Regions from separate parts of the Rhizobium sp. GR12 genome, predicted to be linked through region 2. Evidence: riboswitches for the same ligand, from Rfam matches in the RefSeq annotation. Region 2 holds a riboswitch; each other region holds the start of a gene.
The links. Region 2 has a riboswitch for cobalamin ahead of QSK43_RS15965 (ABC transporter substrate-binding protein). Riboswitches for the same ligand answer to the same signal wherever they lie in the genome.

Region 1: another riboswitch for cobalamin. It lies ahead of QSK43_RS25905 (CbtB domain-containing protein); the one in region 2 lies ahead of QSK43_RS15965 (ABC transporter substrate-binding protein).
Region 3: another riboswitch for cobalamin. It lies ahead of QSK43_RS12930 (DUF1636 family protein); the one in region 2 lies ahead of QSK43_RS15965 (ABC transporter substrate-binding protein).

What each region holds. Positions count from the first base shown of each region.
Region 1 covers NZ_JASXTH010000023.1:46-9,567, forward strand. The annotation lists gene QSK43_RS25855 (hypothetical protein) at 266-538, shown strand; gene dmeF (CDF family Co(II)/Ni(II) efflux transporter DmeF) at 650-1,645, opposite strand; gene dmeR (Ni(II)/Co(II)-sensing transcriptional repressor DmeR) at 1,729-2,001, opposite strand; gene QSK43_RS25870 (hypothetical protein) at 2,131-2,481, shown strand; gene QSK43_RS25875 (MerR family transcriptional regulator) at 2,631-3,044, shown strand; gene QSK43_RS25880 (GNAT family N-acetyltransferase) at 3,250-3,738, shown strand; gene QSK43_RS25885 (hypothetical protein) at 3,717-3,842, opposite strand; gene QSK43_RS25890 (type 1 glutamine amidotransferase family protein) at 3,841-4,407, shown strand; gene QSK43_RS25895 (hypothetical protein) at 4,576-4,890, opposite strand; gene QSK43_RS25900 (CbtA family protein) at 4,895-5,611, opposite strand; gene QSK43_RS25905 (CbtB domain-containing protein) at 5,622-5,804, opposite strand; cobalamin riboswitch at 5,973-6,213, opposite strand; gene QSK43_RS25910 (c-type cytochrome) at 6,416-7,336, opposite strand; gene QSK43_RS25915 (c-type cytochrome) at 7,560-7,994, opposite strand; gene QSK43_RS25920 (LysE family translocator) at 8,200-8,844, opposite strand; gene QSK43_RS25925 (helix-turn-helix transcriptional regulator) at 8,978-9,522, shown strand, end outside.
Region 2 covers NZ_JASXTH010000008.1:228,706-238,227, forward strand. The annotation lists gene QSK43_RS15945 (class I SAM-dependent methyltransferase) at 1-161, shown strand, start outside; gene QSK43_RS15950 (pseudoazurin) at 360-854, opposite strand; gene QSK43_RS15955 (ABC transporter ATP-binding protein) at 851-1,651, opposite strand; gene QSK43_RS15960 (FecCD family ABC transporter permease) at 1,648-2,676, opposite strand; partial or broken gene QSK43_RS15965 (ABC transporter substrate-binding protein) at 2,673-3,626, opposite strand; cobalamin riboswitch at 3,868-4,102, opposite strand; gene argE (acetylornithine deacetylase) at 4,288-5,412, shown strand; gene QSK43_RS15975 (2-hydroxyacid dehydrogenase) at 5,437-6,363, shown strand; gene QSK43_RS15980 (cupin domain-containing protein) at 6,390-6,746, shown strand; partial or broken gene QSK43_RS15985 (aldehyde dehydrogenase family protein) at 7,044-7,247, shown strand; gene QSK43_RS15990 (tartrate dehydrogenase) at 7,316-8,359, shown strand; gene QSK43_RS15995 (NAD-dependent succinate-semialdehyde dehydrogenase) at 8,375-9,522, shown strand, end outside.
Region 3 covers NZ_JASXTH010000006.1:285,953-295,474, reverse strand. The annotation lists gene QSK43_RS12955 (L-fuconate dehydratase) at 1-820, shown strand, start outside; gene cobD (threonine-phosphate decarboxylase CobD) at 802-1,848, opposite strand; gene cbiB (adenosylcobinamide-phosphate synthase CbiB) at 1,847-2,812, shown strand; gene QSK43_RS12940 (cobyric acid synthase) at 2,799-4,256, opposite strand; gene cobO (cob(I)yrinic acid a,c-diamide adenosyltransferase) at 4,258-4,875, opposite strand; cobalamin riboswitch at 5,014-5,224, shown strand; gene QSK43_RS12930 (DUF1636 family protein) at 5,343-5,768, shown strand; gene cobW (cobalamin biosynthesis protein CobW) at 5,765-6,802, shown strand; gene cobN (cobaltochelatase subunit CobN) at 6,807-9,522, shown strand, end outside.

The DNA.
Region 1 (9,522 bases), on a different contig from region 2:
CTTGTCTACAAAATTTAAACCGGACAGTAGTGCCTCAAGGGCGAGGATGACGTCGAGTGTAGGGCGCAAGACCTGTCCACGCCAGGGTCCCCCTCCCTCGTCTCCGTCGCACAAATCTCCCCCGCATATCTGCGCCCCACCTAAAAACGAAGCACCCCTTTGCCGCCTGTCAAGCCGGGAACGTCGTTGCAATGCAGCAAGCGCAAGTTTCGGGCAAGCCGCCGCCGTTAACCATTTGTTAACTTTTGAACGCGGAATCACCAGCATGCAGATCGAAAGCAATATTGGCGGATACAATTATCAGGCTCGTGTCCGCGACATCGAAAAACCCGGCAGCGCGCAAAACGCGCCCGAGGAACAGGCCGTAAAACGCGGCCCCGGCAACCCGACCGTTTCCAGCACCATTCTTTCCCATTCGCTGGCAAATGTGCTGTGGGCAGTGGGCAATGGCAGCGCGCCGGCTGCGGCGTCTGCCGAAGTCGAGGTGGAAGCGAAAGCGGAATGGGTGCGCAGCGCCTATTCTGAATATACCGAATAGGCTTTTTAATACGAAGCCTCTATCGCACTCTCCGTCATCCTCGGGCTTGACCGAGGATGACGCGGTGGGATTCAAGCGCCTTCATCACTCAACTGAAATAGACGATTCCTATCAGGCCCTTGCCGGGCTGACCTCCACTGTCACATGCGAGAGTTCATGGATGGCGGCAAGCTTCTGTTTGTAGAAGGCCGGTGCCTTCGGCGCCTGCGAATGGATGGCGACGATGGCGGCGTGATGCCCCGGACCGACCTGCCAGACGTGCAGATCGGTGATGCGATCCTCATCCGTTTCCACGCTTTGGCGGATTTCCTGCGGCAAGTCCTCGGCCTGCGGCATCGCATCGAGCAACGTCGTCGCGGTGGAGCGGATCAAACCCCATGACCAGCGGGCGATGACCAGACCGCCGACGATACCCATCGCCGGATCGAGGAAGGACCAACCGTTCCATTTGCCGAGCAGCAGCGCGACGATGGCGAGAACCGAGGTCAGCGCATCGGCCAGTACATGCAGATAGGCCGCACGCAGATTATTGTCCCTGCCGCCCTTTGCACCATTGTCATCGTGATGCGCGTGGGAGCCATGATCGTGATGGGCATGCGAGCCATGGGCATGGTGCCCGTGTCCATGTCCGTGGTCATGCCCGTGATCGTCCTTCAGCAGCACGGCGCTGACGAGATTGACGACAAGTCCGATAATGGCGACGAAGATCGCCTGATTGAAGTCGATGTCGACCGGATTGAAGAGGCGCATAGCGCTTTCGACGGCGATGAGCAGCGCCACCACCGCCAGCACGATGGCGCTGGCAAAACCTGCCAGATCGCCGAACTTGCCGGTGCCGAAGGTGAAGCGCGGATTGCGCGCCTCGCGCCGGGCATAAAGATAGGCCAGCGCCGAGATAAGCATCGCGCCCGCATGGGTGGACATGTGCCAGCCATCCGCCGTCAGCGCCATGGAGCCGAACCAGTGACCGGCGACGATCTCGGCCACCATCATGACGGCCGTCAGCGCAATCACCATCCACACGCGCTTTTCGTTGCGCTCATGGTTCCGGCCGAGAAAAACATGGTCGTGGCCGGCCGCAGTGGGAAATTCGGATGTCGTCGTCATGTCGCTAATCCTGTTCGATTTTTAGAGCATTTTGTTTTGCGCGTGTCTTTTTCCCAAAACCGCGGGGACTCTTGGGAGACATGCTAGCGGATGTAGGTCTTCAGCACCTGGGCCAGCTCTTCCGCCGCCCGCGCCCGCTCTTCTTCGTTTTCGGCATGCACGACGTGCTCATGCAGATGCTCCTGCATCACCTCGCCCGTCAGGCCGGAAAGCGCGCCGCGCACCGAGGCCAGCAATTGCAGCACCTCGCCGCACGGTTTGGAATCGCCCAATGCACGCTCCACCGCCTCCATCTGCCCTTTCAGGCGGCGGATGCGGGCGAGAAGCTTTTCCTTGTTGCGGATCGTATGGGACATCAGTGCCTCATATACTATAGGGGGGTATACTATATTGCGACGATTTTTTGTTCAAGCCCTCAGCGACGCAATCTTCGCGAATGTTTCGGACCCTAGAAATAGCCCATCAGAATTTAGGGGGAATCAGTCATGACGACTGTCGCAGCAAGCATCAGCAGCTATTACGCAACTCCGGTCCGGGCCCTTGAGCCGACTAAAAACAGGGAAACCCATTCCGCCACCGAGGCCCTGCTGGAACTGACCCGCGCGGCCCATCGCGCCATTTCAAGCACCGAGAGCGCCACGACAATCGCACCGGCCGCCGCCAGCGCTTCCGCCGGCCTTGCCGCCGCATTGTGGAACCTCGACAGCGGCGCGCCCGCCAAAGCCGATCCCGCTTTGGAGATGACCGCCTCCGCGCAGCCTGAAGCCGCATCCGGTATCGAGACGGAAGTCCTGAAGGCCCTGGCCCAGGCGCTCGGCGTGGACGAGACCGCCTGACACCCATTGAACGGCAGGCAGAAAAGCTATATCTCTAGAGACTAGAGCATTGAGCCGAAAAGCGTAACGCGGGTTTTCAGCCCGATGCTCAAACAAAAATCTGGAGCATCGGACCCGTTTTCCGCCGCTCTGGAGATAGGGAGAAAGCCATGCTGTCCATCGGCGAACTGTCCAAACGCACCGGCGTCAAGGTGCCGACGATCCGCTATTACGAGCAGATGGGTCTCATCCGCGAGGCGGACCGCTCGGACGGCAACCAGCGCCGCTACGAAAAATCCGACCTCGAAAGGCTGGCCTTCATCCGCCATGCGCGTGATCTCGGCCTGAACATCGACGCGATCCGCGAACTGATCGCGCTCAGCCAGCACCGGCAGATGCCATGCGAGGGTGCGGACCGTATTGCCGCCGAACATCTGGCCGATGTGCGCGAAAAAATCGCCAAGCTGAAGAAGCTGGAATACGAACTGGAGCGCATCGTCGCCCATTGCGACGGCCACTCGATCGAGGATTGTTACGTCATCCGCGCGCTTTCCAACCACGGCATGTGCGAGGGCGAACATTGAGGCTGAAGAGCAGGCTTGACAGATTTTAGATTCGGGCGCATTGCATTGGCATGATCAACGAACGCGCACCCATCTCCTGCTCGTACTTTTGGGCCTACCTGTAAAGGGCGGCTCGACAGATCATTTTGTCAACAAGCCGCCGTTAGGCGGCTTTGTTGTTTTTCAAGCGTCCTGACGGCACCGATAAAACCGAAGGACCAGAAAAATGACCGAAGATAGCTCCCTTACACTGGAAAGACCGCCTGTCGTCATCATACGCGGCGCGCGCAAGACGGATTTGCCTGAGCTGAACGAGATGATCACGCTGCTTGCCACCTACCACGGCGATGCGGCGGCGATTACGCCGGCGAAGCTCGAGCGCGACCTGTTCGGCCCGCTTCCCTGGGTGCATGGTCTCGTGGCGGAAGCCGACGGCGAACTGATCGGCTACGCGCTGATGCTGCCGCTCTACAGGGCGCAGGAGGGCCGGCGCGGGCTTGAACTGCACCATCTTTTCGTGCGTGACGGCCATCGCGGCCATGGCACCGGCCAGCACCTCGTTTCCCGCGCGCGCGATATCGCCAGGCGTCTCGGCTGCGACTATCTTTCCGTCAGCGCCACGACCGGCAATGTGGCCGCGCATCGTTTCTACGAGAGCATGGACTTCGCGCCCCGGCCGGTCACCGGCATGCGCTACATGCAGTCGATTGCCTGATTGAAACCGACGGAGACAGACATGACACGGATTGCCATATGCTCGTCACCGGCATGCGTTACATGCAAGCCCATCGCCTGATTGAAACCAACGGAGACGGACATGACACGGATCGCCATTGCGCTCGCGCAGGATTTTGCGGACTGGGAACCGGCGCTGCTTGCTGCGGCGGCGCGCGGCTATCTCGGCGTCGAGATCGTTTACGCCACCCCGGACGGACGACCCGTGATTTCGATGGGTGGGCTCGATGTTACGCCCGACACATCCTATGATGCGCTTGATCCTGATAACATCGATGCGCTCGTCATTCCTGGCGGTATGAGCTGGGAAAAGGGGACGGCTGTCGATCTTGACGGTCTGGTGCATCGGTTTCGCGACAGGGATCGGCTGGTTGCCGGCATCTGCGCGGCAGCAAGCGCGCTTGCGGGCACGGGCGTCCTCAACGATGTGGCGCATACCGGCAATTCGCTTGCGTCACACAAGGCCTATCCGGCCTATCGCGGTGAAGGGCTTTATCGCGATCAGCCAAAGGCGGTCAGCGATGGCGGCATCGTCACGGCGGCCGGCAGTGCGCCGGTCAGTTTCGCTGTGGAAATTCTGAAAAACCTCGGCCTCTTTGGTCCGGAAGCCGAGGCGGAACTTGGAACTTTTGCGGCGGAACATCGGTGAGGCGCAATGGGCTGGATGGTTTGCGGACCTTCCCTCCGTCATGCCGGCCTTGAGCCGGTATCCAGCCAGCCCAAGTCTTTGGGCTGAGAAGACTCTTTTCGCCGCGCAGACGCGCTTCGGCTGGATACCGGCCCAAGGCCGGCATGACGGAAGAAAGTTCACCAGGTATTACCCTCTATCAAGCACACGGCAGACACGGGCGGCGGCCTCACCGCCCTCGCCCGCAATCGCCCGGCGGATATCGCGGCTGTTCAAATGCAGGCTGCGACCGGCGGGCAGGCCCGCGCGTTTTATCTTGGCAAGCGCTGCGGCCGTAAAAGCGGCCTCATGATCGTGGAAAAAAGCAAGCGCCGTTTCCCGTTCGGGGCTGGCGCCGAGGACTGCCTTGAAGGCAAGGCGGTGCACGGCGCAGAAAGCGCCGTGACCGGGAACGGCAAAACGCAGCGCATCGAGTTCGTCACTCCATTCGGCTGCGTCCTGCATAGTCTCAAGCCGACTGGAAGCGTTTCAGGAAAAATGCGCTCAGTGTTCCGAGCAGAGCCCAGAAAACAAAGCTGGTCACGGTGGCGGCAACGATGAACTGGCGCTCCAGCGGCAGCGGTGCCAGCGCATGTTCGCCTTCCGGCGGCAGCGGCGCACCCACCACATGTGGAGCAACGATCAGCACCAGCGCCAGCACGATTGCCCAGGGTTCGCGTCGGAACGAGATCAGCGCGATGCCGCCCGCGGTTGCGGCAACCGTCGAGAGCCACCAGATCTGCCGCGCCTCAAGCGCTGCGGCCGGGCTGCCCGGCAATTCCGGCGGCAGGCCGATCATCGGTGCGAGCATGACGGCGGCAAAACCGGCGACACCCCACAAAAGACCTTCGCGCCAGCCGGCATTGGTGCCGCGCAGCGAGATGAGGCCCGTCAGCACCAGCGCATAACCGATGGCGGTCAGGATATTGGCGGCCAACGTATAGGCGGTGCGCTCGAAGCCATCGGCCGGGGACCAGGCTTCCTCATTATGTTCGTGCGCGGGAACCGCAGCGCCGGTCGTGGCCGGAGCATCATGGCTGTGGGGCGCTTCGCCGCCGGCATTTTCATAGGTTTCCGCCTTCAGGATCAGCGGCGTGGTGCCGAAAGCCTGCATGGCGGAGACGGCGAAACCGCCAACGATGCCGACGAGAATGGCGGTGAAAACGATATTACGAAAAAACGACATGCTTCACCCCTCAATGGCAAGGGAAAGCATTGGCATGACGTGTGTCATGCGCGGCATTGTGAACGGCTTCCACATGCGAAAAGCCGACAAAACCGACGACGAACAGGCCAAGCACGATCGCCGTCAGCGATTGCGCGAAGCTGCCCGTTTTTGCTGAAACGGCGGCATTCGCCGTATTCTGGTTGATGGACATGGTGACCCCTCCTGCGGCGCGACCCCGCGCCTTTAGATGCGGCAGAACGGCGAAAAAGCCGCGCAGCCGCATGCGATACACTTCACCACGGGGATAACGAGACTGACACAGGGAGGCAGCTTGTGCCTGGTCACCCTGAAATTCCGCTCTTCCGGACACCCCGCCGGCATGGACATTTCCGTGATGGCAGGTCTCCTGGCTTACGGGTCAAAACCTGAAACACCTTCCCGGCATCACCCTCGCCCCAATCGGAAACCTCGGTTTCCGGCGAGATGGCTTACCAGTGGCATTTCGTTTCAGGCTCTCCGCTCACAGTTGCGGGGGCAGCCACGAATGAGGATGTCTCCCTATCGTGTTCCCTTTTCACCTTCCGGAACGCCCGGAAGGAACCATCACAGGATTGTTATCCGACGGGTGGGTGCGGGAGTCAATGGCGGGCTCTCGTTCGAACTGCGCGCCGTCGCCTCCACCTCCGTCACCCCGGACTAGATCCGGGGTCCAGCGCGATCAAGTCCTTGATCGCGAAAGACTCTTCTCACGGCGCAGACGCGCCGTGGCTGGATGCCGGATCAAGTCCGGCATGACGGGTCGTCGTGTCTTCGACCCCAAATCTACCGCGGTGGAATGGCCTTCAGATAGGCGGCAATCGCATCCCGGTCATCTGCGGTCAGATGCGCCATGTTCTGCTGCACCTTGACCATGGAGCCGCCGACGCTGTCGAATTCCGGGGTGAAGCCGGTTTCCAGATAGCTGGCAATATCGGCCGCCGCCCATGCTCCGATGCTTTCGGAGCCGGGCGTGATATCGGGAATGCGGCCTTCGCCTTCCGGGTTGGGGCCGCCGGCCAGCCATTTTCCTTCCAGAAAACCGCCGAGCGCGTTGCGCGGCGTGTGGCATTCGCCGCAGTGGCCCGGTCCTTCCACCAGATATTGGCCGCGCAGCAATTCGGCATTGGCATTCGCAAGCTCGACGCGGGGCGGCGCGGACGTATCGAAATAGAGGAATTTCCAGCCGCCCAGCGCGATCCGCATATTGAATGGGAACGGCAGATCATGATCCGGCGCGTCGTTCGGGCTGGCGGGCAGAACCCGCAGATAACCGTAGAGGTCGTTGATATCCTTCTGTGTCATGCGGGCATAAGAGGCATAGGGAAAGGAGGGATAAAGATGTTCGCCGTTCCTGCCGACACCGCGCGTCATGGCATCGCCGAATTCCGCCAGCGTCCAGCCGCCGATGCCATGCTGCGGATCGGAGGAAATATTGGGTACATGGAAGGTGCCGAAGGGGCTTTTCAGCGCCTGCCCGCCCGAAAGCGTCAAAAGCGCATCGCCCTTGGCATCGGGCGCCGCATGGCAGCTTGCGCAGCCGCCCGCCCAGAACAACGTTTCGCCATTGGCCAGATCCGGCTCGCCAAGGCTGACCCAATGGCTGGGCGCCAGCCGCTGAGGGGCAGTGACCCACGCGAAAATTCCGTAACCCGCAATGGCCGCAACCGCGATCCCGCCCGCAAGCTTCGTCCAGATGGAAGACATGACCCCTCTCCCCTTTTGCCCGACCGAGCATGTTTGGCCGCCCGAAGGCGGTCGAGATTATCGATAGCCCTCCCGCTTGCTGGACGTCTTCCTCGGGCCTGACCCGAGGATCCACAATTCGACGGCTTATGAATCCTCGCCTCAGGGGCGAGGATGACGCGGGAGCGGTTCACGGCCTACCCGCGACCGGGAAAAGACCGCTCGAAAGCGGTCTTCCGACACATTATTTCTTTAGACGATAGGTCTGGTGGCAGGCGCCGCAATCGGCTCCCAGCGCCTTCATGGCGGTGGCGACACCGGCCTGATCGGCAGGGAGACCGGCGAGAACCGTATCCGCATCCGTGCCGAGCTTGGCGGCCTTGGCCTTGAAGTCCTCGAAATTTTCCCAGATGGCGGGGGCCGCAGCACTGCCAGTCTCGCTGCCGGGCGGGAACTGGTCGGGGAAAGCCTTGGCATTGGTGCTGATGGTCGTGACGGCAGCCTTGACGACATCGGCGTCGTAAGGCTTTTCACCCTTGGAGATGGCGGCGAGCGCACCCATGGAGCCCCCGATCTGCTTCATCATGCCTTCACGCTTTTCGACTTCGCCGGCAGCGTAGACCGCTCCGGCGCAAAGACAGCCGAAAAGCATGGCCGCCGCGATGGTTTTCAGTTTCATACACTCTCTCCTTGATTCCGGCAGGCACACCGGACGCTAGATGCAACGGCGCGAGGATGCCCTTTCCGCATGGCGAAAAGAAGTCACATTGCGGTGAATTCCTTCGTGAAAACAGAAGTCTAGGGCATCGGACCGAAAAGTGTGCGCGGTTTTCGGATCGTCCGATGCTGAAACAGAAACCTGGAGCGGCGGGACCTGATCCATTTCATCGCCCGCCGCTCCAGGACAGGGCTTCAAAGAGTGTCAGCAGGGCTGCGGCAATCAGCATGAAACCGGCGGCGCGGCCGATGAAGATCGTGGCGGCAGGCGAGGAAACGAGCCATGCCCGGCTCTTGTCGGCCGTCAGCGCCAGCGCGCCATAGACCGTAAACTGCGTAACCGCCACCATCGCGCCCATCACCAGCCCCTGCATCCAGATCGGACCGTAAGCGGGTTTGAGGAATTGCGGGTAGATCGCCATCATGAACAGATAGGCTTTCGGATTGGAAAGGCAGGTCAGCACCGCCCGCCAGAAGGCCTTTCTGACCGAGGCGCTCGCTTGCGCCTCATCACCGTTCACGACAATCGCGCTGCGCATCAGGCCGATACCGATCCAGACCATGTAAGCCGCACCTGCGACGAGAAGCGGCAGGAACAGCGACGGCATCCAAGCGGCAAGCATGCCGACGCCGACCGCGCCATAAAGCGAATGTACGATGCCGCCGGCGCTCATGCCGCTTGCGGCGGAGAGGCCGGTTTTACGGCCGCCGGTCAGCGCGCTTGCCAGCACGAATAGCATATCCATGCCCGGCAGGATGATGATGCCGAACAGGACCAGAAAGAAAAGCCAGAGATTTTCGGCGTAACTCATGTCAGTATCTCCCAAGACAGTTTACGGCACATTCGGGAAAGCTTAAGTTTCTCAATGTGTTTTGCTGTTTATAGGAAAAGCCAACTGACAGCGTTGTGTCAGTTGCGTGGTGAAGCAACCGGGAAAAACGGCAATGCGCAAGGCATCGAGACTGTTCGAGATCATCCAGATCCTGCGGGTGGCGCGCAGGCCGGTCACCGCGCAGACCATCGCCGAGGCACTGGAGGTCACGGTGCGCTCGGTCTATCGCGATATCTCGGCCCTTCAGACCATGCGCGTGCCGATCGAAGGGGAGCGCGGCGTCGGTTACATCCTGCGTCCCGGCTTCAACCTGCCGCCGCTGATGTTTTCCATCGAGGAGACGGAGGCGATCGTGCTGGCGCTCGCCATGGTCGCCCGCACCGGCGATAGCGAATTGCGGCAGGCGGCGAAAAAGGTCAGCGACAAGATCGCCGCCTCCCTGCCCGAACCCCTGTCGAAAACCCTGAGCGCCAATGCCCTGCATGCCTGGGGCAGCGTCGCACCCTCACCCGCCGGCATCGATCTTGCCACCGTCAGGCGGGCGGTGCGCGACGAGGAGAGGCTGGACATTACCTATCGCGATGAGGCGGGTGCGGAAACCCGGCGACAGATCCGGCCCATTGCCGTGATCTATTATTCGGAAACGACCAATGTCGT
Region 2 (9,522 bases):
TGCGCGAAACAGGCTTCGAACCCGTCGCGATCGATCAGGAACTTCAGGCCATTCATCGCGCCCAGTCGAAAAACTTCAGCTTGCTGAAGGGTATTTTGCGCGGCCTGCAACACCGTTATGCGGTTTGTGCGGTGAAGCCGGATATTTCCGAAAAGGTCTGAGGAACGCCACAGATGCCTTCAATATCCGCATACACGACGTCGTCCTCGGGCCTGTCCCGAGGATCCAATCACGTATCGCAAAATCAATGCATTGCAGATGCTCGGGACAAGCCCGAGCATGATGGAGGAGAGGTTTTCGGGCTTTGCCTGCACCCTCCCGGACGATCCAAACAGCCACTCAAGACTTCCACCGACGCCTCAATTTTCCGCCCGCTCGAATAGCCCCTCCAAGCGCGGCTTCGCCCGGCCGGGCACCTCTACCGTCTTGTAACTCTGCGGCAAGGTCGCCTCCCCCACCTTGATCAGCATCACCATGCCCATGCCGTAATGCGGTGGGCATTTTATACCGTAAAAGCCCGGTCGTTCGAAACTGTGCTCGAATTCGTCGTTGATCCGGCTTTTGAACCCTTCAGCACCTTCAGGAATCATGCCGCCGATAGTCGCGGCATTGTGGCTCTTGTGGGTCGGCACGAAGCGCACGCGGTCGCCGGGGGCGATCTCCAGAAAATCGGGTTCGAATACCATCGGACCTTTTTCGCCTCGGTTCAGCATCTTCACTTCGAAGGTTTCGGCCATCGCGTGAAAGGGAAAACCCGCAGCCGTCGCGAGGGCGATTCCGACAAAAGCGTAAAACGATTTTGCATCCGGAAGGTCGCCAAAGCGAAGATTTTCAAGCATATTCAATGTGATCATCGTGCCAGCGCTTTCTTTGCGTGGTCGACCGTCCCGTGGGCAGGCAGAAAACGAATATGGGAAAAGCCGCCCTCGTCCGTGGTGACGACGGATTGCACGCCGAAAACGGCGGCTATCGTCGCAGAGGTCAAAACCTCGCGCGGTGGGCCGACTGCGATCAATTCGCCCCGATGGATGATGACAACCCGGTCGCAGAACATGGCGGCATGATTGAGATCGTGCAGCGCCGCCACAACGGTCAAGCCCTGCCGGCGCACCAGATCGAGCAGGCCGATCTGATGGCCGATATCGAGGTGGTTGGTCGGCTCGTCCAGCAGCAGGATGTGCGGCTGCTGCGCCAGCGCCCGGGCAATGTGCAGGCGTTGGCGTTCGCCGCCTGAAAGGTGGTGCCAGTTGCGATCCGCCTTGTCCGCCATGTCAACATTTTCGAGCGCGGCATCGACGATGGCATCGTCTTTTGGCGACCAGGCGGACAGCGGGCCGAGATAGGGCGTGCGCCCGAGTTCCACGGCCTGCCGGGCGGTGATGCGCTCAGTGGTTTCAGCCTGCTGCTCCACGAAGGCGAGCCTGCGGGCAAGTTCCCGCCGCCCGAATGAGACAAGCGGCTCCTCACCAAGCGTGACATGACCCCGGCGCGGCTTGCGAATGCCGGCCAGCATGGAAAGCAGCGTGCTTTTGCCGGAACCGTTCGGCCCGATGATGCCGAGAAATTCACCGGAGGCGACCTCCAGCGAAACCCCGCGCACGATGTCGAGAGTGCCGGCATGGAAATGCAGATCATGGGCGGACAATCTCATGACCGGCCTCTTTTCTGCCCGAGAATGAAGGCGAAGGCGGGCGCGCCGACCAAAGCGGTGATGACACCGATCGGCAAAACCTGGCCCGGAATGACGATGCGCGACAAAATATCCGCCACGATCATGAAAACCGCACCTGTGAGGGCCGTCACCGGCAGCAGCATGCCGTGGCGAACGCCAACGAAGATGCGCGCCGCATGCGGAATGACGAGGCCAACGAAGCCGATGGAGCCGACCAGCGACACCATGACCGCCGTCATGATCGCCGAAACCGAGATCAGCACCGCATAGACCCAGCGCACCGGGATGCCGAGCGACGCCGCCGCCTGCCCGCCAAAAGCGAAGGCATCGAGCGCACGGGCATACCAGAGACACACCGCAAGCCCTGCAAGACTGACCGGCAGGGCCAGCCAGACATCCGGCCAGCGCACGCCCGAAAGATTGCCCAGAAGCCAGAACATGATGCCCCGCGCCTGTTCGGCATTGGCGGATTTGGTAACGACGAACGACGTCATGGCGTTGAACAGCTGCGAACCAGCCACCCCCGCCAGAATGATGGCGCTGTTGCCGTGCCCTGCCCGCACCGCCAGAAGGCTGACCAGCGAAAACGCAACGAAAGCCCCGATCAGGGCGCCCGCCGGCATCGTCAGAAACCCTGCGCCGAAGCCCAGAAGCGCCACGGCGACTGCGCCGGTGGAGGCGCCTGCGGAAATGCCGAGAATATAGGGATCGGCGAGTGGATTGCGCAAAAGCGATTGCAGCACAGCACCGGCCAGCGCCAGCGATGCGCCGCAGCAGGCGGCGACAACGGCGCGGCTGAGGCGGTAACTCCAGACGATGCCCTCATCGAGCGGCTCCAGCGGATAACCCGCATGAAACACACGATTGGCGATGGTTTTTGCCACCACATCGAAAGGAATGGCGGTCTCGCCGATGGCCGCACCGGCCATCAGCGCGACGAGCAGCAGGGCGAGTGCGGCAAAAGCCAGACCCGCCCGACCGAGATGGACGGAAAAACCGTTCACTTGGCGAAGCCGGCGGTGGAAATCGCCTCGGCCAGCGTCTCAATGCCTTCGATCGTGCGGATCGTCGGGTTCATCGCCTGTGCGTCCATTTCGAAGACATGAGCCTCCTTGACGGCGGGCATGATGCTGGCAACCGGATCGGTGGCGAGAAACTTAAGCTTGACGGCAACATCATCGGCGGGGAAACGGCGACGGTCCATCTTGCCGGCAACGATCACCGATGGATTGGCCTTGGCGATGGTTTCCCAGCCGACGGTCGGCCATTCCTCATCGCTTTCGATGACATTCTTCAACCCGAGCGCGGACATGATGTAGCCGGGCGCGCCATTGCGCCCCGCCACGTAAGGATCGATATCGAGTTCAGCGCTGGAGAACCAGAAGACGGCCGAAAGCTTGCCATTCGCCGAGGCGATCTTGGCGCGGGCGGCTTCCTCGCGTTTCTTCAGGTCGGCGACGACTTCCTCGCCGCGATCCTGAACGTTGAATATCTGGGCGAGGTCGCGGATTTCCTGGTAGATCAGATCCATTGTGAAGACGGATTTGCGCACGCCGTCACCCCCACCGGAATTGTCCTTGCCCATGCAATCGGCAGGCGACGTATAGACGGGAATACCGAGTTCGGCGAATTGCGCCGGCGTTCCGACAACGCCTTCGGGGCCGATCTGCCACTGGAACTGCGTCGTCACGAGGTCCGGCCTCTTGCCGACCACCGCCTCGAAGCTCGGATCATTGTCGGCCAGCCGCTCCACCTTGGCGTTGGCGTCCTCGTAACCCTTCAGAACCGGGCCGATCCACAGCGCCGTGCCCACCACCTTGTCGGCGACGCCGAGCAGATAAAGAACCTCGGTCGTGCTCTGGCCGACGGAAACGGTGCGGGCGGGCGCCTGCTTGAAGGTGATCTCGTGGCCGCAGCTTTTGATCGTCAGCGGATAAACGGTTTCGGCAGCATGAGCGGCTCCGGCAGGCAGGGCCGAGAGTGCAACGGCCAGAAGACCGACGGAAACCGGCAGGTGTTTGAAATGGAACATATGTTCTCCAGTCAGAATACGTGGCGTGATCCGCAGAGGCGCGTCAAAACGCGTGGCGACAAAGCGGCGGCATGTGTGGAGATGGAGAACGGGACACGGAATACGTTTCCGCAGACGGAAAGGTCATAATCAGCTCCTCTTCCGGGCATCCCCGCCCGTAACGATGGTTCATATTATGACGGCAGGTCTCCTGGCTCACGAATATGCGCCGTTCATCTGCCTTCCCGCATCCCGAAGGACACAGTGGCATGACGCTTTGCGGCGTCACGAGGATGAACGGCAATCCGCTTACAGTTGCGGGGGCAGCCACGGCATTGGGCGATTAAAATCACCCGCACCATGTTCCCTATTAATCCCTTTGCCTTTCGGCTTCAGGAACCGTCACGTTCTGACATAAGGGGCAAGTGGCGGGGCGTCAATTGCGATATTCGACTTTGAGGAAGGTCGCCGGTCACACCAGCACGAATTTTCTGAAAGCACTGGAAGGTCACAACAATCTACCGAAATCCTCCGCATTTCAGCAGATAAACGCCGCAGGCCACTCTAAGCTTGCGCGATGACAATCCGGTCAGCGGAGACGGCCATGAACGCAATCGAAATCCTTGAGCGTCTCGTCGGTTTCCCGTCGGTCGTCGGAACCGCCAATGGCGACATTGCCGGATGGATCGCCGATTATCTGGATAGCCACGGCGCCAAAGTCTCCCTGCTTCCCGGGCCGGAAGGTGATCGCGCCAATCTGTTCGCAACCTTCGGGCCGGCAGATCGTGCCGGCTATATTCTGTCCGGCCATATGGATGTGGTGCCCGCAGGAGAACCGGAATGGTCCTTCGACCCCTTCTCGCTGCGGCCCGAAAACGACCGTCTCTATGGGCGCGGAACCACCGATATGAAAGGCTTTCTGGCGACTGTTCTGGCCGCCGCACCGGCATTTTCGCACCTGGCGCTGAAACGGCCCGTGCATATCGCCTTTTCCTATGACGAAGAGGCGGGCTGCCGTGGCGTGCCGCATCTGATCGCCCGCTTGCCGGAGCTGTGCGCTCCGCCGGCGGGCGCGATCATCGGTGAGCCGAGCAATATGCGGGCCGTTCGGGCGCATAAGGGCAAGGCCGCCGCGCGCATCGCCATCCGTGGTCGCTCCGGCCATTCGTCGCGCCCGGACCAGGGGGTGAACGCCATCCACCTGATGACCGGCATCATGGCAAAGGCCGTCGAGACGGCGGATGTGCTGATGCGGGGACCGTTCGAAGCCACTTTCGAGCCGCCCTATTCCTCGCTGCAGATCGGCACCGTCAAGGGTGGTCAGGCGATCAATATCATCCCCGATTTCTCCGCTATCGAGCTGGAAGCGCGGGCGATTTCCGGCGTATCGCCGCTCGCCCTGCTCCAGCCGGTTCGCGACAGCGTCGAGGCGCTTGCCGCAAAGGGCGTCGATATCCAATGGACGCCGATGAGCGATTATCCGGCGCTTTCCTTGCCAGCCGACACTCCACTCGTTCTGCTTCTGGAGGAACTGACCGGCACGGCGTGTCTGGCGGCCGTCAGCTACGGCACGGAAGCGGGGCTTTTTCAGGCTGCGGGCATCGATGCCATCATCTGCGGGCCGGGGGATATCGGCCGCGCCCACAAACCGGACGAATTCATAACGGCAGGCGAACTTTCGGCCTGCCAGTCGATGCTGGAAACACTCGCCAGCCGTTGCACGGTCTAAACCTTCGGGAAATATGGATTTCAGATGACGTTTCTCTTCAACTCCGACGCAAAGCGCGGCGAAATCTTCCGGCAGGCTCTGGCCGCCGACCTGCCTGATCTGCCGTTTTCGATGGATGCTTCCAGTGTCGATCCGGACGCGGTCCGTTACCTCATCACCTGGACCGTGCCGCAGGACATCGCCCGGTATCGTAATCTCGAAGTCCTGTTTTCGATCGGTGCGGGTGTCGACCAGTTTCACATCGAGGCCATCCCCGAGACGGTGAAGGTCGTGCGCATGGTGGATGAGGGCATCATCCGCATGATACAGGAATATGTCTGCCTCGGCGTGCTTGCCCTTCACCGCAACCTGCCGGTCTATTTGAAACAGCAGCGCCAGCAATTGTGGAGGCCCCTGTCGGGCCAGCGTCAGGCGGAAGAGTGCCGAGTGGGCGTTCTCGGCCTCGGCATGCTGGGCGTTGCGGCGCTGGAGCGGCTGAAACCTTTCGGTTTTCCGCTCTCCGGCTGGAGCCGCTCACCGCGCCAGATCAAAGGCGTCATCTGCCACCATGGCGAAGAGGGGCTGGCCGCCATCCTCTCTACCAGCGATATTCTCGTCTGCCTGCTGCCGTTGACCGACGAGACCACGGGGCTTCTGAATGCCGGGCGCCTCGGGATGCTTCCCGAGGGTGCCGCCCTGGTCCACACCGGGCGTGGCAAACAGCTTGACCATGACGCCCTCATCGACGCGCTGGACAGCGGCAGGCTTTCAGGCGCCATGATCGACGTCACCGATCCGGAACCCCTACCGGAAGACCACAATTTCTGGACGCACCCGAAAATTCTCCTGACACCGCACATCGCCAGCGTCACCCAGCCCCATTCCGCCGCCCGCACCATTGTCGAAAATATCAAACGATACCAATCCGGTCTCGAACCGCTCGGCCTCGTCGACCGCGGCCGTGGATATTGATTACACCGCTCCAAGAAAGGACATCCATGCCTCTCCTCAAGACAATCGACACCAAACCCACCTTTGAACCGAAAGCCTCCAAGGCCTTGCCTGAACGTCTTATCGCCGGTGATCCGTCGTTCAAGACGTGGCCGCTGGATGAAGCCCGCGACGGCACCGTCCACACCGGCATCTGGGAAGCGACCCCCGGCGAAAGCCGCTCTATCAAGGGCGAGACATTCGAGTTCTGCCACATTCTCGAAGGCGTCATCGAGATCACGCCGGAAGGCGGTGCGCCGCTGCGTTACACGGCGGGCGACAGCTTCGTCATGAAACCCGGCTTTGTCGGCGTCTGGAAGACCATCGAAACCGTGCGCAAGATCTACGTTACGGTCACGGGGTGATTTGTTAAGCCAAATTCTTGGCATTCCGGCCGGTGGACAGGCGTTTTTGCGAAAAAACGCCGGCCGGCAATCGGATGCTGGACCCGTGCCTGCATGGGTGTCATCCCCGAATATTTTTCGGCCGGGATTTGCACCCCGGACGAAACGCAGCAGTTCCCAGTAAGCGACTTATGTCCGCCGAAGATTGCGCTGTGGGCCGCCTGCAAAACAGGATTTTCGTTCATTACCCCACCGCAGTCGGTCAATACTGCTTGCCATCAAGGGTTAGCGTTGAGGCATATCCAAAGAGGATTCCACATGACGCTCAGCTTCGATCCAGACAGCTTATCTCTCCCGATCGGCCATTTCATCGGCGACCGGCTGATCCCGGCTAAAAACGGCATCGACATGCACCGCCCCGCCGGCTGCCCGAAAGCGGATGCGACGCTGGTCGATGAGGCCGTGCAAACCGCCAAGGCCGCGCGGCGGCTACAAGCGCTCCGGCATTGGCAAGGATCTCGGGCCGGAGGCCTATCTTGCCAACCGCAAGAGCAAAAGCGTCCTTATCGGACTGTAACAGGGGAAGCATCTTGAAAACGCATCGCATCGCACTCATTCCCGGAGACGGCATCGGCCGCAGCGTGACGGACGCGGCATGGCAGGTTCTCAATGCCGCAGCAAAAAGTTCCGATTTTGCGCTTGAAGGAACGGAATTCCCCTGGTCCTGCGCTTTCTACAAGGAAACGGGCGCGATGATGCCGAAAGACGGCATTGAAACCCTGCGCGGTTTCGATGCCATCATGCTCGGCGCGGTCGGCTGGCCGGCGGAGGTGCCGGATTCGGTCTCGCTGCACGGCCTGCTGCTGCCGATCCGCAAGGCTTTCGTGCAATACGCCAATATCCGTCCGCACCGGCTTCTGCCGGGTGTGCAGGGGCCACTCAAGGCCGATGGTTTCGACATCCTCTGCATCCGCGAAAATACCGAAGGCGAATATTCCGGCGCGGGCGGACGTGTACACCAGGGCACCGAGGACGAGGTTGCTGTCGAAACCTCCATCTTCACCCGCAAGGGCGTGGAACGCATTTTGCGCTTTGGCTTCGAGCAGGCGCAAAAGCGCCGTGGCAAGCTGGCTTCGGTCACCAAGTCGAACGCCCAGAAATACTCGATGGTGTTCTGGGACGAGGTGACGCAGAAGCTCGCCGCCGAATATCCTGACGTCGAGGTTTCGAGCTACCATATCGATGCCATGGCGGCACGCATGGTCATGGCGCCTGAAAGCCTCGATGTCGTGGTCGCCTCCAACCTCTTCGGCGATATTCTGACCGATCTCGGTGCGGCCATTCAGGGTGGTCTCGGCTTTGCCGCTTCTGCCAATATCAATCCCGATCGCTCCGCCCCGTCCATGTTCGAACCGGTGCATGGGTCCGCCCCGGATATCGCCCCTCTCGGCATCGCCAACCCCATCGCCGCCATCTGGTCCGGCGCGATGATGTTTGAGCATCTTGGCGAGACCGGCGCGGCCGAAAGGATCATGACGGCACTGGAAACAGCGACCGGCAGGGGTATCGGCACGGTGCCGGGCAAGGACAAGACGGACACCATAACCGCTGCAATTCTCGCAGCACTCGACTGATTTTGGAGGAACATGATGCAGGGCTTGAAGGACAAGGAACTCTTTCGCCAGACGGGTTTGATCGGCGGCGCATGGCAATCGGCGGCAACGGGCAAGACAGTCGACGTGATCGACCCGGCAACGCAGGCAATTATCGGCACCGTGCCGGATATGGATGGCGGTGAAACCCGCGCGGCGATCGAAGCCGCCAATGCCGCCTTCGGGCCGTGGAAGAAAAAGACCCACGCCGAACGGGCGGCACTTCTCGAAAAATGGTTCGCGCTGATGATCGAGCATATCGATGATCTCAGCCTGATCCTCACCACCGAACAGGGCAAACCTCTCGAAGAAGCCAAGGGCGAAATCCGCTATGGCGCGTCCTTCGTCAAATGGTTTGCGGAAGAGGCCCGGCGCATCAGCGGCGGCACCATCCCCTCCCCGACGCCGGATCGTCGCATTGTGGTGTTGAAGGAGCCTGTCGGCGTCTGCGGCATCGTCACGCCGTGGAATTTCCCGAATGCAATGATTACCCGCAAGGTCGCACCAGCCCTTGCGGCCGGCTGCACCGTCGTCATCAAGCCTTCGGAATTCACGCCCTATTCGGCGCTGGCGCTCGGCGTTCTCGCCGAACGGGCCGGCATTCCCTCAGGCGTCATCAACATCGTCACCGGCATGCCAACGGATATCGGCAACGAGATCATGGCCAACGAGACGGTGCGGAAGATCTCCTTCACCGGCTCCACCCGTGTCGGCTCGCTTCTGATGCGTGGTGCGGCCGACAGCGTGAAGCGGCTGTCTCTGGAACTCGGCGGCAACGCGCCATTCATCGTTTTTGAGGATGCGGATCTGGATCTCGCCATTGAAGGCGCCCTCGTTTCGAAATTCCGCAACGGCGGCCAGACCTGCGTCTGCGCCAACCGCATTCTCGTTCAGGCGAGCGTTTATGACGCCTTCGCGAAAAAACTCGCCGCCCGCGTCGATGCCATGCGTGTCGGCCCCGGAACGGAGGCCGGTGTTTCCATCGGCCCGATGATCAACGAGCCAGCAATCGCCAAGATCCGCGCCCATATCGACGATGCCGTTTCCAAAGGCGCGACGATCATCACCAAGCCGCATAATCTGCCGGAAGGTCCGCAATATACCGCACCCGTGGTGCTGACGGGCGCCACGACCCAGATGCGTCT
Region 3 (9,522 bases), on a different contig from region 2:
CGATGTTTTGACCAAGGAAGATGCGCTCGCAATCCTCAAAAAGGCCGAAAGCGGCAAAAAGGAACGCATCGAGACGCTGAAGAACGAAGGCTACGCCTGCTATACGACCTCGGCCGGCTGGCTAGGTTATGACGACGCCAAGCTGCGCCGTCTTTGCCAGGAAGCGATCGATGCCGGTTTCAATCACGTGAAGATGAAGGTTGGTCGCGATCTGGAAGACGATATCCGCCGTCTCACCATCGCCCGCGAGGTAATCGGTCCCGACCGTTATCTGATGATCGACGCCAATCAGGTGTGGGAAGTGGATCAGGCAATCGACTGGGTCAAGAAGCTGGCCTTCGCCAACCCCTTCTTCATCGAAGAGCCGACCAGCCCCGACGATATTGCCGGCCATCGCAAGATCCGCGCGGCTATCGGCTCCGTGAAGGTGGCGACCGGCGAAATGTGCCAGAACCGCATCATGTTCAAGCAGTTCATCGCCGAAGGCGCGATCGATGTGGTGCAGATCGACAGCTGCCGCATGGGCGGCCTGAACGAAGTGCTGGCGGTTCTGCTGATTGCCGCCAAATACAATTTGCCAGTCTGGCCGCATGCCGGTGGCGTCGGCCTTTGCGAATATGTGCAACATCTGTCGATGATCGACTATCTTGTGGTTTCCGGGACAAAGGAAGGCCGCGTGATCGAATATGTCGACCACCTGCACGAACACTTCATCGAGCCTTGCGATATCCGCAATGCCGCTTACATGCCGCCGAAGTTGCCGGGTTTCTCCATCGAAATGAAGCCGGAGTCGATCGAGACCTACACCTTCGAGGAATGAACAAAGGATGACAGCGCTTCTTCGAGGCGCTGCCAGTTCTCTTCGCCAGCGGGAAGGCCGAAACGCATGTCGTCCGGCCTTTCATCAAAAATGCGCACCAGAATGCCGTGCCGGCCGAGATGATCGAACAGTTCGGCGGCGCGGTGGTCCCGAACAAGGGTAAACAGGCTCGTGCCGCCGGTAATCGCCAGTCCTGCTTTTTCCAGCAGGCAATTCATGCGCCGCGCTTCTTCCGCGAGCCGGAGACGCATGGATGATTGCCATTCCCTGTCCGCCAAGGCTTGCGTCGCGATATGCAGCGCCGGGCCGGAAACCGCCCATGGGCCAAGCCTCGCCTCCAGTTCCGCAGCGATATCGGGATGTGCAATTGCGAAACCCAATCGAACGCCCGCCATACCGTAAAATTTGCCGAAGGATCGCAGGACGACCAGCGCATCCTGACCGGCAGCATTCGCAAGGCTTTCTGCGCCTCCCGTTTCGATGAAGGCTTCGTCCACGACCAGCAGGCCGCCTTTACGGCGCATGGCCTCGGCCAGCGACACTAAAGCTTTGCGATCCGTGATGCGGCCATCGGGGTTATTGGGATTGACCACCACTGCATAGTCGTGAGCCGACAGATCACTGATGTTTTCTACCTCGGTCACTGTCAGTCCGGCCATGCGAGCGGTTCGGGCATGTTCGGCATAGGCGGGGGAGAGCACCGCACCGCTTTTTGCGCCACATTCGAGCGCGATGCGAGCCAGCAATGGCATCAGCATCTGCGTGCCGGGGGAGAGCGTTACATGTCGGAGGGATGGTGCGCCGAAACTTGTGGCGGCGAGCCGTTTCAACTCTTCGGCGTCATCAGGCTCCGGCAGGCGGGCAAATGCACTGGCGGGAACGGGCGAATGCGGGTAGGAGTGCGGATTGATCCCGGTCGAAAGGTCGATCCAAGGTTCCGGCGCTTCAGGAAACATCAGGCGCGCCTTGCCGAGATTGCCGCCGTGACGGATCGCAGCCTGCGCCTTTTCTGGTACTGTTTCGCCCATGTTCTTTGCTCTCGCTTTCCTGTCGCTCGTCATCGAACGCCTGACCGGTTATCCGGACTGGCTGTATAAGCGCATTGGCCATCCCGTCACCTGGATCGGATCGCTTATCGCGCTGCTGGATAAAAAATGGAACCGGGAGAGTGCGTCATTTTCGCAGCGAAAGGCGGCAGGCGTGACAGCGCTGGCGGTTTTTTTGGGACTGACGGTGCTTCTCGCATGGTTTGCGCAATCCGTTCTGCTTCTCTTCCCCTTCGGTCTGTTGCTTGTTGCGGTGCTCGGCGCGTCACTTCCGGCGCAAAAAAGTCTGGAACAGCATGTGGAGGCCGTCGCCATCGCGCTGGAGCGCGAGGGGGTGGAAGGCGGACGCAAGGCGGTTTCGATGATCGTCGGGCGTGATCCGCAGGCGTTGGACGAGGCGGCGATCTGCCGGGCGGCGATCGAAAGTCTGGCCGAGAATTTTTCCGACGGCATCGTCGCCCCTTCCCTGTGGCTTAGTCTTTTGGGGCTGTCGGGCGGTGCGGGTTACAAGGCGATCAATACGGCCGACAGCATGATCGGCCATCGCTCGCCGCGCCATGAGGCCTTCGGCTGGGCCTCGGCGCGGCTGGATGATCTGGTCAACCTGCCGGCATCGAGACTGAGCGGCGGTCTTTTCGTGGTCGCCGCGTTTTTCGTGAAGGGCGCATCGCCGCGCGGAGCCATTGCCGCGATACGTCGGGATGCGTATCATCATCGCTCCCCCAATGCCGGCTGGCCAGAGGCGGCTCTAGCCGGTGCCCTCGGTTTCGCGCTTGCCGGGCCGCGCTCCTATGGCGGGCAGATGATCGAGGCGCGCTTCATGGGCGAAGGGGGAAGATCGGCGTTGATTGCCGGAGATATTCGCACGGCGCTCCGGCTGGCGCGGATTGCGGACCTGTTGTTGATCGGCCTGTTCGGGTTGCTGGCGATGCTTATCGCGCTATAGAAAGCAGCCTGTCGAGGTCGAGATGGTTCTCCATATGCGCTGCGAGGCGGTCAAGAACGGCGTCCACCTGGGCATCGTAGTTCAGTTCCGTGCCTTGCCCGCCAAGCCGCTCCAACCATGCACTGCGCTGGCGGTCATCCGCGAAAAGACCGTGGATATAGGTGCCGAAGATGCGGCCATCAGGCGAGATAGTTCCGTCTGCGTGTCCGTCGATGGTCGAAAAAGGAATGCCGTCCACCGTGCTTTTGGTTTCTCCGACATGCATTTCATAGCCGGATAAAGGAATTCCGTCGAAACTTCTACCCTGCACGGAAACAAGCCTCTTATCGCCGGTCAAAACCGTCGTCACATCCAGCAGGCCAAGCCCATCGACCGTCGCTGGCGGCCCTTCGATGCCGTCAGGATCGGCAACGGTTTTCCCCAGCATCTGGTATCCACCGCAGAGGCCGAGAACGTAGCCGCCGCGTCTCACATGCGCCTTGATATCGATGTCGAGACCGGCATTTTTCAGCACGGCGAGATCGGCGATGGTGGATTTCGAACCGCAAAGTAGAACCAGTCTGCAATCGGCGGGAATGGTCTCGCCCGGCCGCACGCGGATCAGCTCCACATCCGGCTCCATGTCGAGGGGATCGAGATCGTCGAAATTGGAAATATGCGGCAGGATCGGCACGGCAATGCGGATCTTCGCGCCAGACTTTTGTTGTGCCGGGCCGGAAAGCCCGAGAGCATCCTCTGCCGGCAGTTTCGCGGCATCGGAAAAATGCGGCAGAAGCCCGATGGAGGCCCAGCCCGTCTTTTCCGCAATCATCCGCATGCCCTCCGAAAACAGCGCAGGATCGCCGCGAAAGCGGTTGACGATGAAACCTTCTATCATCGCGGCATCGTCGGGATCGAGCACGGTCTTGGTGCCGACGAGGCTGGCGATGACGCCGCCACGGTCGATGTCGCCGATCAGGATTACGGGCGCGCCGGCTGCGCGGGCGAAACCCATATTGGCGATGTCGTTGGCGCGCAGGTTGATTTCGGAAGCACTGCCCGCCCCTTCCACCAACACCAGATCGGCCTGTTTTTTCAGGTATTCGAAGCTTTCCAGCACGCGCGGCATCAGTCCGGCCTTCATGTGCTGGTAATCGGCAGCTTTCGCGTTGCAGAGAATTTTCCCCTGAACCACCACCTGAGCGCCGGTTTCGCTCTGCGGCTTCAGGAGCACAGGGTTCATATGAACCGAGAGCGGCACGCCCGCTGCCCGCGCCTGTAGCGCCTGCGCCCGGCCAATCTCGCCGCCATCGGCGGTGACGGCTGCATTGTTCGACATGTTCTGCGGCTTGAACGGCATGACGGACAGGCCACGCCTGACGAAAGCGCGGGCGAGGCCGGCCACCATCAGCGATTTGCCGACATCCGAGCCGGTCCCCTGAAACATCAGCACGCGTGCAGTCATGTCAGAATTCTATCCCCGCCTGCGCTTTCACGCCCGCCTTGAAGTGATGTTTGACGAGGGTCATTTCGGTCACCATGTCGGCAGCGTCGATCATCGGTTGCTTGGCGTTGCGGCCGGTGACGATGACATGCAGATCGGGCCGACGGCTGGAGAGCGTTTCGACGACCTCTTCCAGTGGCAGGTAATCGTAGCGCAGCGCGATGTTCAATTCATCGAGGATCAACAGGCCGATCGTCTCGTCGGCCATCAGGGTTTTGGCTTCTTCCCAGGCCTTTGCGGCTGCCGCGACATCGCGTGTCAGATCCTGCGTGTCCCAGGTGAAACCCTCACCCATGGTACGCCATTCCACCTTGTCGCCAAACAGGGTCAGAGCCTGTTGTTCGCCGGTCGACCATGCGCCCTTGATGAATTGCACCACGCCGACCCGCCGCCCGGTGCCGAGCATGCGCAAAGCGAGGCCGAAAGCGGCCGTGGATTTGCCTTTGCCGGGGCCGGTATTGATCATCAGCAGACCTTTTTCGATGGTCTTTTCCGCAACTTCGGCATCCTGGGCCGTCTTGCGATTGACCATTTTCTGCCGGTGGCGTTCGGCTTCGCTCTCGCTGATATCGCGTGTCATCGCGTTTTCCTTCTCGTCCAGCGGCATGGGGACCGGATGCCCCGCCATTCGGAGCGGCGACTATACCCAATTTGCCGAACCCGGCAATGCGCAAGCCGGAGGGCCGCAGCATTGACCCCCACGCCCGTTCAGCCTAAGGGTAGAAGGACTGACGGTCTTTTCCCGGCAACGGGAAAAGCTAAGAGGGAACACGGTTCCGCCCGATACCGGGTCATTCCGTGGCTGCCCCCGCAACTGTAAGCGGTATGCCCGCACTGTGAGCCACTGGATCAACAGAAAGATCCGGGAAGGTGGTGCAGGGTGTTTTAAAGCCGCAAGCCAGGAGACCTGCCGTTTCAGGAAAAAACGTCTGCCGGGCGGGGTGCTCCGGTCAGTCGGTCGAATTGACTGATGGCTACGCCTTTCAGCGTGCCGTTTTCGACATCCGCACCCCGATGAGTTTTTAAAGGCGCGGAAAGCGAAACGGTTTGGATATTACAGCGGCATCTTCTTTTCCGAACGGCAAGGCGGAGGGCGAAACGGCTCTCGGCGTGGTGGTTTTTATCTGCCGAAGCTGTCGCGACGACACCGATCCCGATGCGGACCCGCGCCCTGGCTCCATCCTTGCCGAAGCCGCCATTGTGAAGGCGCAACAATCCGGCATCGATGTTCGCTCCGTCAATTGCCTTGCCAATTGCAAACGCGGCCTCAGCGCCGTGTTGCGCGGTGCCGACGGCTGGTCCTACATCTTTGGCGGGCTGACGCCCGGCGATGCGGAAGACCTGCTGACCGGCGCGCGAATGCTGGCCGCTTCCCCCGATGGACTGATGCCCTGGCGCGGCCGCCCCGACACATTGAAGCGCGGCATGGTGGCGCGCATTCCCCCATTCGATTTTACCGAGGAGAGATCATGAGCACCGTTCTGGACCGCGTTCCCTGCACCATCGTCACCGGCTTTCTGGGGGCTGGAAAAACCACGCTGCTGCGCGGCCTTCTCGAAAAGCTTGATGGTAAGCGGCTGGCCATCATCGTCAACGAATTCGGCGATATCGGCATCGATGGCGACATCCTCAAGGGCTGCGGCATCGAAAGCTGCCCGGAGGAAAATATCGTCGAACTGGCCAATGGCTGCATCTGCTGCACGGTGGCCGATGATTTCCAGCCCGCGATCGAACAGATCCTCAGCCGCCAGCCGAGGGTGGAGCATATCCTCATCGAGACCTCCGGCCTCGCGCTGCCGAAGCCGCTGGTGCAGGCCTTCCAGTGGCCCGCAATCAAGAGCCGCGTGACGGTAGACGCCGTTGTGGCCGTTGTGGATGGCGCTGCCCTTGCCGAGGGTCAGGTGGCGCATGACATGGAAGCACTCGCCGCCCAGCGCGCAAACGATGAAGCGCTCGATCACGACGATCCGGTCGAGGAGGTTTTCGAAGACCAGATCGCCTGCGCCGACCTCATCGTCCTGACCAAGGCCGATCTTCTGGACAGCGCCGGTCTGGAAAAGGCGAAGGCTCATATTCTCGAGCATCTGCCAAGGGCGGCAAAGATCGTCGTCGCCTCGAACGGCGCAATCGACCCCGCCGTACTGATCGGCCTCGGCCTTGCGGTGGAAGAGGATATCGAAAACCGCCGCACCCACCATGATGGCGAGCTTGACCACGAACACGACGATTTCGACAGCTTCGTTATCGATCTGCCGGCTGTGGCCGATCCGGAAGCGTTGGCGGCCCGCATTGCCGAGACGGCGGCTGCGGAAAACGTGCTTCGCATCAAGGGTTTCGTTGAGGTCTCCACTAAACCGATGCGTTTGCAGGTGCAGGCTGTTGGCAGCCGGGTCAACCATTATTACGACCGTCCGTGGGCGGTTGGCGAAGAGCGCCGCAGCCGTCTCGTCGTTATCGGCGAAAAGGGCCTCAATCGCGAAAAGATCGAACAGATGCTGGCCGCCTGACAAGATGCACATCCTCGCCACCACATCCTCGTCTCTGGACGATCTGATCGAGCCGGTTGATCTCAACCAGCCCCGATCGGATGTGGTGATGCTGTCTTTTTCGGCGAGCGATATTGCAGGGCTGGAACTGGTTTGGCGGCAGGCGGGAGGTGCGCTTCCCACCCTGTCCGCCGCTAATCTGTCCGAGCTTCGGCACCCCATGTCGGTCGATCTGTGGATCGAAAAAACGGCGGAACATGCCCGCGTCATCCTTATCCGGATTCTTGGTGGAGCGGAGCGCTGGCGTTACGGCGTCGACCAGCTTTCGATTCTGGCGCGCAGGCGCGGTATCAGGCTTCTGCTTTTGCCGGGTGAGTGCAGTGAGAGGGACGAAAAGCTCGAAGCGGCCTCGACCGTCGATCGGCAAATTTTGGCCTCGGCCCTCTCTTTCTTCCGCGAGGGCGGACGGAAGAATATGGACCGACTTGCCGTTGGTCTTGCGGCACTTTCAAGTGGTGACGCATGGCCGGATATCGAGGCTGAATCGCTGCCGAAGGCCGGTTTCTACCGGCCGGGCGAAGGCGTCGTGGATCAGGCGCAAGCTTGCGCAGGTTTTCCTGCCGGCGCGGCTGTCCTGCCCATTCTCTTTTACCGCTCCATGCTTCTGGCAGACGATGTGGCGCCGGTGGATGCGCTCTTCAATGCTCTCTTGCAGCGCGGGTTTGCGCCCTTGCCGATTTTTGTCAGCGGCCTGAAGGATGGGGAGGCGATCCGTTTCCTCGAAACAGTGCTGCCAAGTCTTGAGCCTGCTGTCATAATCGCTGCTACTGCCTTCGCAAGCCAGATGGATGACGGTGGCAAGACGCTGTTTGACCGTCTCGGCGTGCCGGTGTTTCAGGTGGTTATGGCGACGACGCGGCGGGATGGCTGGGCAGAGAACGCGCGCGGCCTCAACCCGTCAGATCTTGCCATGCATGTGGTGTTGCCGGAACTGGATGGCCGGATTCTTGCCGGTGCGATCTCATTCAAGCAGGCGCGAACGGATGGCGGTGCCAGCCTGGTGAATGCGCCCGAAGCGGATCGTATCGAGCAGGTTGCAAATCGAATTGCCGCCTTTGTCCGGCTGAAACATTCAGCATCAAAGGATCGCCGCATCGTCATTCTGATGCCGGATTATCCGGGTGCGGCGCCGGGGCGCACCGGTTATGCCGTCGGTCTCGATGTGCCGCAAAGCGTGCTTGAAATGCTGCACGACCTTTCCGGGGCGGGATACGCTGTTGAGGATATTCCCGAAACGGCGCGGGCTTTGCTGGATTGCGTCGAGCGGCAGGAAGCGGCTGTCGAACTTTCAGCCTATCAGGATTTTCTTGCGGCCTTGCCTCAGGGAGCTGCCACGTCCGTGGATGCGACGTGGGGGGCAGCCGAGGAGGACGATGCGCTTATCGACGGCGCATTCCGGTTTCGCGTTGCCCGTTTCGGCCAGGTGTTTGTAGCGCTCGCGCCGGATCGGGGGCGCAATGAGGATCGGCGGGTGGACTATCATGACCCCGCCCTGCCGCCTCGCCATGCGCTCGTCGCATTCGGTGCGTGGATGCAGCGGGTCGCGGATGCGCATGCCGTCGTGCATGTGGGCGCACACGGCACGCTGGAGTGGTTGCCGGGCAAAACGGTGGCGCTTTCCCGCGATTGTTTTCCCGAAATCGTCACCGGTTCGCTGCCAGTGGTCTATCCGTTTATCGTTTCCAATCCGGGCGAAGCGGCGGTCGCCAAACGGCGGATTGCTGCCGTTACCATCGGCCATATTCCGCCAGTGCTGATAGATGCCGGGCTTTCGCCGGAACAAGTGGCGCTGGAACAGCTGGTCGATGAATATGCGCAGGCGGATGGGCTGGATCGCCGCCGCCGCGACCGGCTGGCGAAGCTGATTGTTGAAAAGGCGCTGGAAACCGGGCTTGCGGCCGATGCGGGCGTGGGCGCGAAGGACGACGCGGATGCGGCGCTGTCACGCATCGATGCCTTTCTCTGCGACCTCAAGGATTTTGCCATCAAGGATGGCCAGCATGTTTTCGGCCGCATCCCCGAGGGCGAGACCGATCCCCTGAGGCTTGAAAGTGCCGCAGCGGAGAAAGCAGCTCTGCTTGCTGCGCTTGATGGTGGGCATGTTGTCCCCGGCCCTTCCGGCGCGCCCGCGCGCGGACGTCTGGACGTGCTGCCGACAGGCCGCAATCTTTATGCCGCCGATCCGCGCACCATGCCGACACCGACGGCCTTCGAGCTTGGCCGCATGGCGGGCGAAGAAGTGCTTCGGCACCATCTGCAATCCCATGGTGACTGGCCGAAACATCTGGTTTTCGATCTCTGGGGCAGCGCCAGCCTGCGCAATGGCGGTGAGGATGTGGCGCAGGCGCTGCATCTGATGGGGGCGAGACCGATCCATGATCCGGCCACCGGGCGCGTTACCGGCATCGAGGTTCTGCCGCCGGCCAGTATCGGGCGGCCGCGTGTTGACGTCACATTTCGGATTTCCGGCCTGTTCCGCGATATGTTTCCGGCGCTGATCGCTCTTCTCGACGCTGCCGCCAAGGCCGTTGCGCGGCGGGAGGAAGCGCCGGGCGACAATCCGCTGGCGGAAGAGGCGGGCGCGCTCGGGTTTATTCCGGCCCGTATCTTCGGCTCCGCACCCGGCACCTATGGTGCGGGCACAGAGGAGAAACTCGCCAGCGGAAAATGGGACGAGCGTG